2 regions of the Mesorhizobium sp. M0139 genome follow, and region 1 is predicted to be linked to the other one. Evidence: predicted binding sites of a transcription regulator. Region 1 holds the regulator's gene; the other holds the start of a gene.
What was found. Region 1 encodes LexA, which represses DNA repair genes until DNA is damaged. Its sites were predicted from a motif close to TGTTCNNNNTGTGTTCNG; they were not measured.
Positions count from the first base shown of each region.

Region 2: the regulator LexA is predicted to act here: its motif matches at 2,380-2,397, upstream of NKJ58_RS24985 (YifB family Mg chelatase-like AAA ATPase).

Region 1 is NZ_JAMYTN010000002.1:13,684-18,318, forward strand. It holds gene kynA (tryptophan 2,3-dioxygenase) at 1-629, shown strand, start outside; gene kynU (kynureninase) at 736-1,983, opposite strand; gene NKJ58_RS02515 (GntR family transcriptional regulator) at 2,151-2,915, shown strand; gene lexA (transcriptional repressor LexA) at 3,121-3,903, shown strand; gene NKJ58_RS02525 (ComEC/Rec2 family competence protein) at 3,897-4,635, opposite strand, start outside.
Region 2 is NZ_JAMYTN010000016.1:56,635-61,269, reverse strand. It holds gene NKJ58_RS24995 (glycosyltransferase family 2 protein) at 1-992, opposite strand, end outside; gene NKJ58_RS24990 (glycosyltransferase) at 1,177-2,241, shown strand; gene NKJ58_RS24985 (YifB family Mg chelatase-like AAA ATPase) at 2,492-4,024, shown strand; gene NKJ58_RS24980 (malate synthase G) at 4,230-4,635, opposite strand, start outside.

The sequences.
Region 1 (4,635 bases):
GCTCTATCCGCGCCGACCGCCTCGAACCGAGCTTCAAGATGCTGTCTCGCGTCGCGCGCATCTTCGAGCAGCTCAACAATGCCTGGGACGTGCTGCGCACGATGACGCCAAGCGAATACACCGAGTTTCGCGACGCGCTCGGCCAATCCTCGGGCTTCCAGTCGTGGCAGTACCGCGCTATCGAGTTCATGGCCGGCAACCGCAACCTAGCCATGCTCGGGCCGCACAAGCACCGGCCCGATCTTACGGACAGGCTGGAAGCGATCCTGGCCACGCCGTCGCTGTACGACGAGGCGCTTCTGCTTTTGGCGCGCAATGGCTTCGACATCGGCGCCGATGCCGGGCGCACGGACTGGCGCGAGACGCGCGTCGAGAACGAAGACGTGCTGGCTGCCTGGCAAACCGTCTACCGCGACCCGCAGCGCTACTGGATGCTCTACGAACTGGCCGAGAAGCTGGTCGACTTCGAGGATTACTTCCGCCGCTGGCGCTTCAACCACGTCACCACGGTCGAGCGCATCATCGGCTTGAAGCGCGGCACGGGCGGCACCTCAGGCGCCTCCTATCTGAAGAAGATGCTGGAGGTTGTGCTGTTTCCGGAGCTCTGGACGGTCCGCACCCGGCTCTAGAGCATTTCACCGTTTAACGTAAACGGCGAAATGCTCTAGCTCTTTGATTTGACGCAATTGCGGACGGAAAACCGCTTCACACTTTTCCTGAAATTGCTCTAGTTCCTCAGGTGACCGCGGTCTTCACCGCGAAGCGGGCGTCCTGCCAGGCGCCGGTGCGCAGAATATCCTCCAGGACTTCGACCGCCTGCCAGACATCGCCATATCCGACATAGAGCGGCGTGAAGCCGAAACGGATGGTCGACGGCGCCCGGAAATCGCCGATCACGCCGCGCTCGATCAGCGCGCGCATCACCTGATAGCCATGCGGATGGAGGAACGACACCTGGCTGCCGCGCTGGCTGCCGTCGCGAGGACTTTCCAGTTCAAGCCCGTAGGCGCCGCATCTGGCTTCGACGAGCTGGATAAACAGGTCGGTCAGCGCGATGCTTTTTCTGCGCACCGCCGCCATATCGACGTCGTTCCAGATATCGAGCGCGCCCTTGAGCGCCCGCATCGACAGCACCGGCTGCGTTCCGCACAGGAAGCGGCGAATGCCGCTGCCGACGGCAAAGCCCTGCTCGAAGGCAAAGGGCCGCGCATGGCCCCACCAGCCGCTGAGCGGCTGGTGGGCATCGTCATGGTGGCGCTCGGCCGCGTAGATGAAGGCTGGCGAGCCCGGGCCGCCATTGAGGTATTTGTAGGTGCAGCCGACGGCGAAATCGGCATTGGCACGGTCAAGTTCGACCGGCAAGGCGCCGGCCGTGTGGCAGAGATCCCAGATGATCAGCGCGCCGGCGTCATGTGCCTTGCGCGTCAGCGCCGCCATGTCGCGCAACTGGCCGGATTTGTAGTTGACGTGGTTGACCAGGATGACGGCAACGCTGTCGTCGATCAGCTCCTCGATTGCGGCCGCGTCGACGCCCTCCAGCCGCAGCCGCGTTCCCGGCCGGGTCGAGGCGACGCCTTCGGCCATGTAGAGGTCGGTCGGGAAACTGTCGCCCTCGGCAACGATGACCGACCGATCCGGCCGCATGCCGAGCGCTGCGTGCAGCAGCTTGTAGATGTTGATCGAGGTTGTGTCGCAGACCACCGTCTGCCCATCAGCCGCGCCGATCAGTCGCCCGAGCTGATCTCCGAGTTCCACCGGCATGTTGAACCAGCCGGCGGTGTTCCAGGCGCGAATGAGATCGTGCGCCCATTCCTGCGTGGCGGCCTGCTGCAGTTCGCTGAAGACGACCGCTGACGCGGCGCCCAGGGAATTGCCGTCGAGATAAATCACGCCTTGCGGCAAGACAAAGCGTTCGCGCATGGAGCGCAGCGGATCGGCGGCATCCATTGCTTCGATTGTAGCGAGATCGGGTGTCGTGCTCATGATCCGGCGCCCCTCCATGGACAAACGCGCGCGGCGGAGCCTGCCGCCCAAACATGCCGGCGATCTTGAGTGGTCGCCCTTGAACTGTCAAACATTATATATAATTCACCCATTGAAAGGCTTTGATATATAATGATCCGCCGAGCGTTTATGTCTGATGGATCACGATGCTGGATGACGAGCAGACCTCGAAGACGGAAGCGGCCTATCGCCTGCTCAGGCGCGATATTCTTGCGACCCGGCTGGCGCCTGCCGCGCCGTTGAAGCTGAGCACGCTGCGCAACACCTACGGCATCGGCTGGACGCCGTTGCGCGAGGCGCTGTCGCGGCTGGAGGCGGAACGGCTTGTGACCGCCATCAGCAACCGCGGGTTTGCGGTCGCTCCCGTCTCTCGGGCGGAGCTCGAGGATTTGGCGCGTGCGCGGCTGGTGGTCGAACTGCCCCTGCTGGTGGAATCGATCGAGGAGGGCGACCGTGAGTGGGAAGACGCGGTCGTTGCCGCCCACTATCGTCTCTCACGGTGCGGGTCTGTTCTCGACGATCCATCGGATGATGCGGTCGACGCGTGGTACGAAAAACACGATGCCTTCCATGCGGCGCTGCTCAGTGCCGCGACATCCAGCTGGCTGCTGCGCTTCAATGCGACGATTTCCGACCAATTGCATCGCCATCACCGCTTTCTGGGTCTGGCCCCGACGCTGCGCGCCGCCGCCGGCCGCACGGATGGCCACCGGAAGGCCGTGGCGGCCCTGCGCGACGCCGTGGCGATCGAACACCATACCGCCCTGATGGAAGCGGCCCTCGATCGCGACGTCGAACGTGCGAAAACTCTGATGACCGCTCACATCGGCTACACGCTGCAGGTCTATGCCCAGAGCGAACCCGGCGCGGATGCTGCGCAGCCCCGTCCGAAAAGGAAGCGGCGATCGTAGCCGACGACGCAGGGCACTTTGTCTTCGTTTCACCCCGTTGCTGGCAACTGGGCGCAGGCGGCGCTCGCAGCGCCGAACGTTACGCTGAACAAAACGTCAACACATTCATTAAACTTTAAAAGGTTGCGGAACACAACTGGAACAGATAGTGTTTGTTCTGGGTTTGTTTTTTCTGATTCTGGTTTCAGAACCCTTGGGGGCCGCGATGCTGACGCGCAAACAACATGAGCTTCTGATGTTCATCCATGAACGCCTGAAGGAGAGCGGAATCCCGCCGTCCTTCGACGAGATGAAGGAAGCGCTCGACCTCGCCTCCAAGTCCGGCATCCACCGACTGATCACAGCGCTTGAGGAGCGCGGTTTCATTCGCCGGCTGCCGAACCGGGCGCGCGCGCTGGAAGTGCTGCGGCTGCCCGACTCGATCGCACCAGGCCTCAATGCGGCGAGGAAGTTTTCGCCGAGCGTCATTCAGGGCAGTCTTGGTCAAACCGGCCAAGGGCAAGGCGGCCAAGGACAAGGCGCGTTGGGCCAAGGCGGTCTCGGCCGCCAGATCAAGCCGGGCTCGCCGTCGCGTTCGATGTCGGCCGGCAATGACGATGCCGTTTCCGCGATTTCAATCCCGGTTATGGGACGCATCGCCGCCGGCGTGCCGATCGACGCCATCCAGCATCAGACCCATTCGATCTCGGTGCCGCCCGATATGATCATGGGCGGCGAACACTACGCGCTCGAGGTCAAGGGCGATTCGATGATCGAGGCCGGCATTTTCGATGGCGACACGGTCATCATCCGCAATGCCGACACAGCCAGCCCCGGCGAGATCGTGGTGGCGTTGGTCGACGATGAGGAAGCGACCCTGAAACGCTTCCGCCGCAAGGGCGCCTCGATCGCCCTGGAAGCCGCCAACCCGGCCTACGAGACCCGCATTTTTGGACCGGACAGGGTGAAGGTGCAGGGCAAGCTTGTCGGATTGATCCGGCGCTACTGAGCCGGCTTGGGTTTGTACTTTTCACGCTGGTTGTAAGGCGGCAGGCCGCGCGCTTCGCGGGAGAAGCGGCGTTGCTCGTGCCAGGGGCGATACGGCTTGTCGACGGCGAAGCGGATGGTTGGCGCTGCAGCTGCCGATTGCGGATCGAAGAAGACGGCGGCGCTGCCGTCGCGGGCCAGCTGTTTCTTCGTCACGACCAGCACCAGCGGGTCGCGGCACGGATTGTAGGCGGTGGCGTCATCGATGACGATCAGGCTCGCGAAGGCACAGGCCGGCCGCGCCGTCTTGCGGTCTTTCGCAAGCGCTACAATGGCTCCGGAAGGGTGCCGGGCGATACAGAGATCGCCGGTGCAATAGAAGGGCGAGCCGGGCGGCAGATCGAGCGGATCGAGATCGAACCGCGTATCTGTTGACTCGAAAATCTCAGGTGGGATAATGGTTTCGGCCCGCAGCGCCCGTTTCCAATTGTCCGTGGTGAATTCGTTGGAGCGTTCGCGGTTGAGGGCGAGTTCGCCGCCACCGATCGGCATGGCCACCAGATGCGCATCCTCGGATATGAGCACGTCGGGCGTAAGCACCTGCGGCACCGTCAACAGGCCGGCCAGCGCGAAAGGCACGGCCGCCAACCTGAGCCAGGTGGTGGCCATGGTGGCGATGACGAGGGCGACCGCCACCAACAGCACCGAGCGGATGGAGATCAGCCCGACGGCGTCGACCGGCGAGCGCTCGGAA
Region 2 (4,635 bases), on a different contig from region 1:
GTTGCCCAGTCTTTCAGCAGAAAACCCGCATCGGAGTTCTTTTCCAGCAATGCAAAAGCCGCAGACAGTCCGATCAGGTCGACCAAGGTCCTGCGCATTGAGTGGCGGGAGATTAAATGCGCCAGTCCCGGCGCCACTTCGCACCAACGATTGGCCAGTGCCCGCCGTATCGCTATTTCAGTATCAGGCGACATCCTGCCGAGGCCAACTCCGGTACCCAGGATGCGCCCGTCCGCCCAGCCATTGCCGCCGTGAAGCCGATAACTGCCAAGAGCCCGCCCAATCCTCACGGTTCCGCCGATCATATGGGCGGCACGAGCCATATAACCATCGGCACATATCCTTATTTCGTCCGGATCGGATGGACGCATGATTTCAAGCGGAGCTCGACGAAACATCATCCCCGATGTGGTTGACCAAAACCAACCCACGGTACCCCGATCAATAAATAATAATGTCGGGTCAGCTTCGGTGTCGACATGCAGGTAGCCGCTCATTTTCGGCATCGATCGCGGGTCGTTCAGGTGGAATACGGGATGACCGCCCGCAAGCAGGTTGCCGCCCGTATCTATCACCACCTCATCGGAGCTCGACATTGCCGCGATACGGGTTTGGCTGAGATGCGCTCTCACATGGCATTCTATGAAGTTAGGATGCCAAGCATCGTCACCGTCAAGAAAGGAGATCAGGGGCCCGGCTGTCGCGTCAAGCCCGGTCATCATTGCTGTCAACTGCCCGCCATTTTGCAGTCGGGGCAGAAAGCGGAAACGACTGTCGCCAAGCTGGGACAGACACTCTTCAATCCTTCGGCGGGAACCGTCGGTCGAAAAATCATCGACCACCACGCATTCGAACGCAGTGTATGTCTGCGCCGCTACGGATCGGATCGCAGTGTCGATGAATGCCTCTTGATTGAAACAGCCTACGCAAACGGATACGGTTGGTAGCGCGATGTGAGAACCAGCTCCGCTTGGGACGATGTTTTCTTTCAAGAGGCGCTTCTCCGTACACCAGATTTGATCGCCTGAGATATTCCGTCGATCAGATGGCGGTGTTTCTTTGCCAAATTTCTCTCTATCGAAGCGAGTTTTTCTCCGCACTCAAGATCGCAATTGCCGCATGTTGACCCTACAGCACGGGTATCGCCCTCCTACCAAATTCGAGATTGTCAGAGCCATGCTGCGTCATGGCCACAACCTCAGAAAAGGGCACCCTTCCGCGAAGTCGCAACCTGCTCTTCAGGCCAGTTTGCTGTCGGACGATCCGTTCATATCCTATTCGGGAATGTCCGGTACGCCGCTCGGATTAGCAAGTCATATGCCTTTCCGTCCACGCAGCCACCGCGCCTGGTTTCTCATCTCGCCAACCTGGTCCATCGAAAACAGTGCTAGCGTCAAAACCATCCGGACCTATGCCGTTCTGCATAGACTCAAGAACCCCCGTCACTCGCTAATCTTCCTATCCAACACTCAGGCAGAGGCTGATCTGTTGAACCAGTCCGGCGAGGCCGCCGTCCTGCACAACAAGACGTCAACAACCTCCGAACACATATTCAGGCCTCTCGATGACGTCCCTGTAGAATTTGATGCAATCTACAATGCGCAGCTGGCTCCGTGGAAGCGCCATGACTTGTCGCTTGGCATCCAGCGTTGCGCATTTGTCTTCTATCGAGATTCAAGCGGATCCTCCACGACGGAGTCGGAAAGAGCGCGAATAAATCGGCATAGGGAGCTCGCGCCGCATCACGTCTTTATCAACGAGTTTGACGGCACCGGCAAGCCTGTCCGATTGGCACCGGCTCAGGTGAACACGCATCTAAATCGTGCAGCCGTGGGAATCTGTCTCTCTCACCTGGAAGGACCAATGTTCGCAAGCACGGAATATCTTCTCGCGGGGCTTCCAGTGGTCACGACGCCGAACCATGGCGGCCGAGACCTTTATCTGGATGATGACTATTCGCTTACAGTTCCACCCGATCCTCGATCCATCGCGGAGGCTGTCTTAGCGCTGAAGGAGCGACGAATTCCCCGGGATTACATTCGTTCGCAAACTTTGAAACGAATCGAACGAGACCGCGGGCGGTTCATAGACCTTGTAAACGAGATTTTTCTGGAGAGCGGCTCTTCGCGCCGGATCGCCCTGCCTTGGCCTTTCAGATATCCTGTCATGGAGTGGCTTCCACCACAGGTCGCGATCGATCGATCGCTTTCAGGTTCGGTCGATGCCTTCATCACCGCTTAGAAGCAACACCCTCAGATTGCCGAAGGGCCTAGTCGCCCTTGTTAAACGCGGTCGAGGAGGCGGAGCAGCCGTTCCATTTTGCTTAACCATCTTCCGTTTTTGCAACCGGCACAGCGCGCTGCAACCACCACGAATGCATGTTCCTGTAATGTTCTTGCCTTGGCCTAAAATCTATGGTTGTCTTGTCCTGACGTCGCTCGCGGTCTGAACCACAAGGCCGAGGCGAGCCGGTATCCGGGGGCAGAGCAAGATGGTGGCGCGGGTTCGCACGGTAGCTTTCCAGGGCATCGAGGCCGTGCCGGTCGATGTCCAGGTGATGATCGCGCCGGGCAAGGTCGGCATGCAGATCGTCGGGCTGGCCGACAAGGCGGTGGCCGAAAGCCGCGAGCGCGTGCAGGCGGCACTGCATGCGTCGGGGCTGTCGATGCCGTCGAAGAAGGTGACGGTCAACCTGGCGCCTGCCGATCTTCCCAAGGAAGGCAGCCATTACGATCTGCCGATCGCGCTCGGCCTGATGGCTGCACTCGGCGCCATTCCGGGCGACATGCTGGCCTCCTATGTCGTGCTCGGAGAATTGTCGCTCGACGGCACCATTGCCACGGTCGCCGGTGCGCTGCCGGCGGCGATCGGCGCCAATGCCGAGGGAAAAGGCCTGATCTGCCCGTTCGGCTGCGGGCCGGAAGCGGCCTGGGCGGGCAAGGATTTCGACATATTGGCGCCGCGCAGCCTGATTGCCATCGCCAATCATTTTCGCGGCACGCAGGTGCTGTCGCGGCCCGAGCCCGGCATCCATGTCTCGGCGCGCGACCTGCCCGACCTTTCCGACATCAAGGGCCAGGAAAGCGCCAAGCGGGCGCTGGAAGTGGCGGCGGCCGGCGGCCACAATCTGTTGATGGTCGGGCCTCCCGGCTCGGGAAAATCGATGCTGGCGCAGAGGCTGCCTTCAATTCTGCCACCACTGGCGCCCAAGGAACTTCTTGAAGTCTCGATGATCGCCTCGGTGGCCGGCGAGCTCGGCGAAGGCAAGCTCACCGACCGGCGGCCGTTCCGCGCACCGCACCATTCGGCTTCGATGGCGGCAATGGTCGGCGGCGGCATCAGGGCGCGGCCGGGCGAAGTATCGCTTGCCCATAACGGCGTCCTGTTCCTCGACGAGTTTCCCGAATTCACGCCGCAGACCTTGGATGCGCTGCGCCAGCCGCTGGAGACCGGCGACTGCATGATCGCGCGCGCCAACCACCGCGTCACCTATCCAGCGCGCATCCAGCTGGTGGCGGCGATGAACCCGTGCCGTTGCGGCATGGCCGGCGAGCCCGGCTATCGCTGCCTGCGCGGCGAGCGCTGCCGCACCGACTACCAGGCGCGCATCTCCGGCCCGCTGCTCGACCGCATCGATCTCAGGATCGAAGTGCCGGCGGTCTCGGCCGCCGACCTGATCCGGCCCGACCGGGCGGAGAAAAGTGCAGCCGTCGCCCAGCGCGTGGCGCGCGCCCGCACCATCCAGCGCGAACGTTTCGAGCGGCTGGGCGTCACCAGCGCCACCACCAACGCCCATTGCTCGCCTTCTGTCATCGAGGACATCGCCGCGCCGGACGCAGCCGGCCTGTCGCTGCTGAAAGACGCCAGCGAGAAACTCGGCTTTTCTGCGCGCGCCTATCACCGCGTGCTTAAAGTGGCGCGCACACTGGCCGACCTCGACGCCAGCGAAACCGTCGGCCGCATTCACCTGGCCGAGGCGATTTCCTACCGCATGATGTCGGAGCGGGTGGCGCAGGCGGCGTAACGCTCCTCCTTGAGGGGAAGGTGGCCCCGAAGCGGCAGGGTGGGGGTCGCCGAAGAATGGTCGATCTTTTTGGAGCCGAGCCGAGAAAGGGCCTCTGCAATGACATTGCTTGTAGTGTCGTCCGAAGGGAGTCGCCGCACTTCACGCAGGACCCCACCCGGCCCTTCGGGCCACCCTCCCCTCAAGGGGGAGGGAAATGCAGGCGCTAATTCGCCCGCTCTTTCGCCTTCAGCTCCAGCCTCCGCGCGTGCAGCACCGGCTCCGTATAGCCGTTCGGCTGCTCGCGGCCCTTGAACACCAGGTCGCAGGCGGCCTGGAAGGCGATGGAATTGTCGAAATCGGCGGCCATCGGGCGGTAGAGCGGGTCGCCGACATTTTGGAGGTCGACGATCGCCGCCATGCGCCGCAGCGAATCCATCACCTGAATTTCGGAGCAAACCTTGTGGTGCAGCCAGTTGGCGATGTGTTGCGAGGAGATGCGCAGCGTGGCGCGGTCTTCCATCAGGCCGACATCGTTGATGTCGGGCACTTTCGAGCAGCCGACGCCCTGGTCGATCCAGCGCACGACATAGCCCAGAATGCCTTGCGCATTGTTGTCGAGCTCGCGCTGG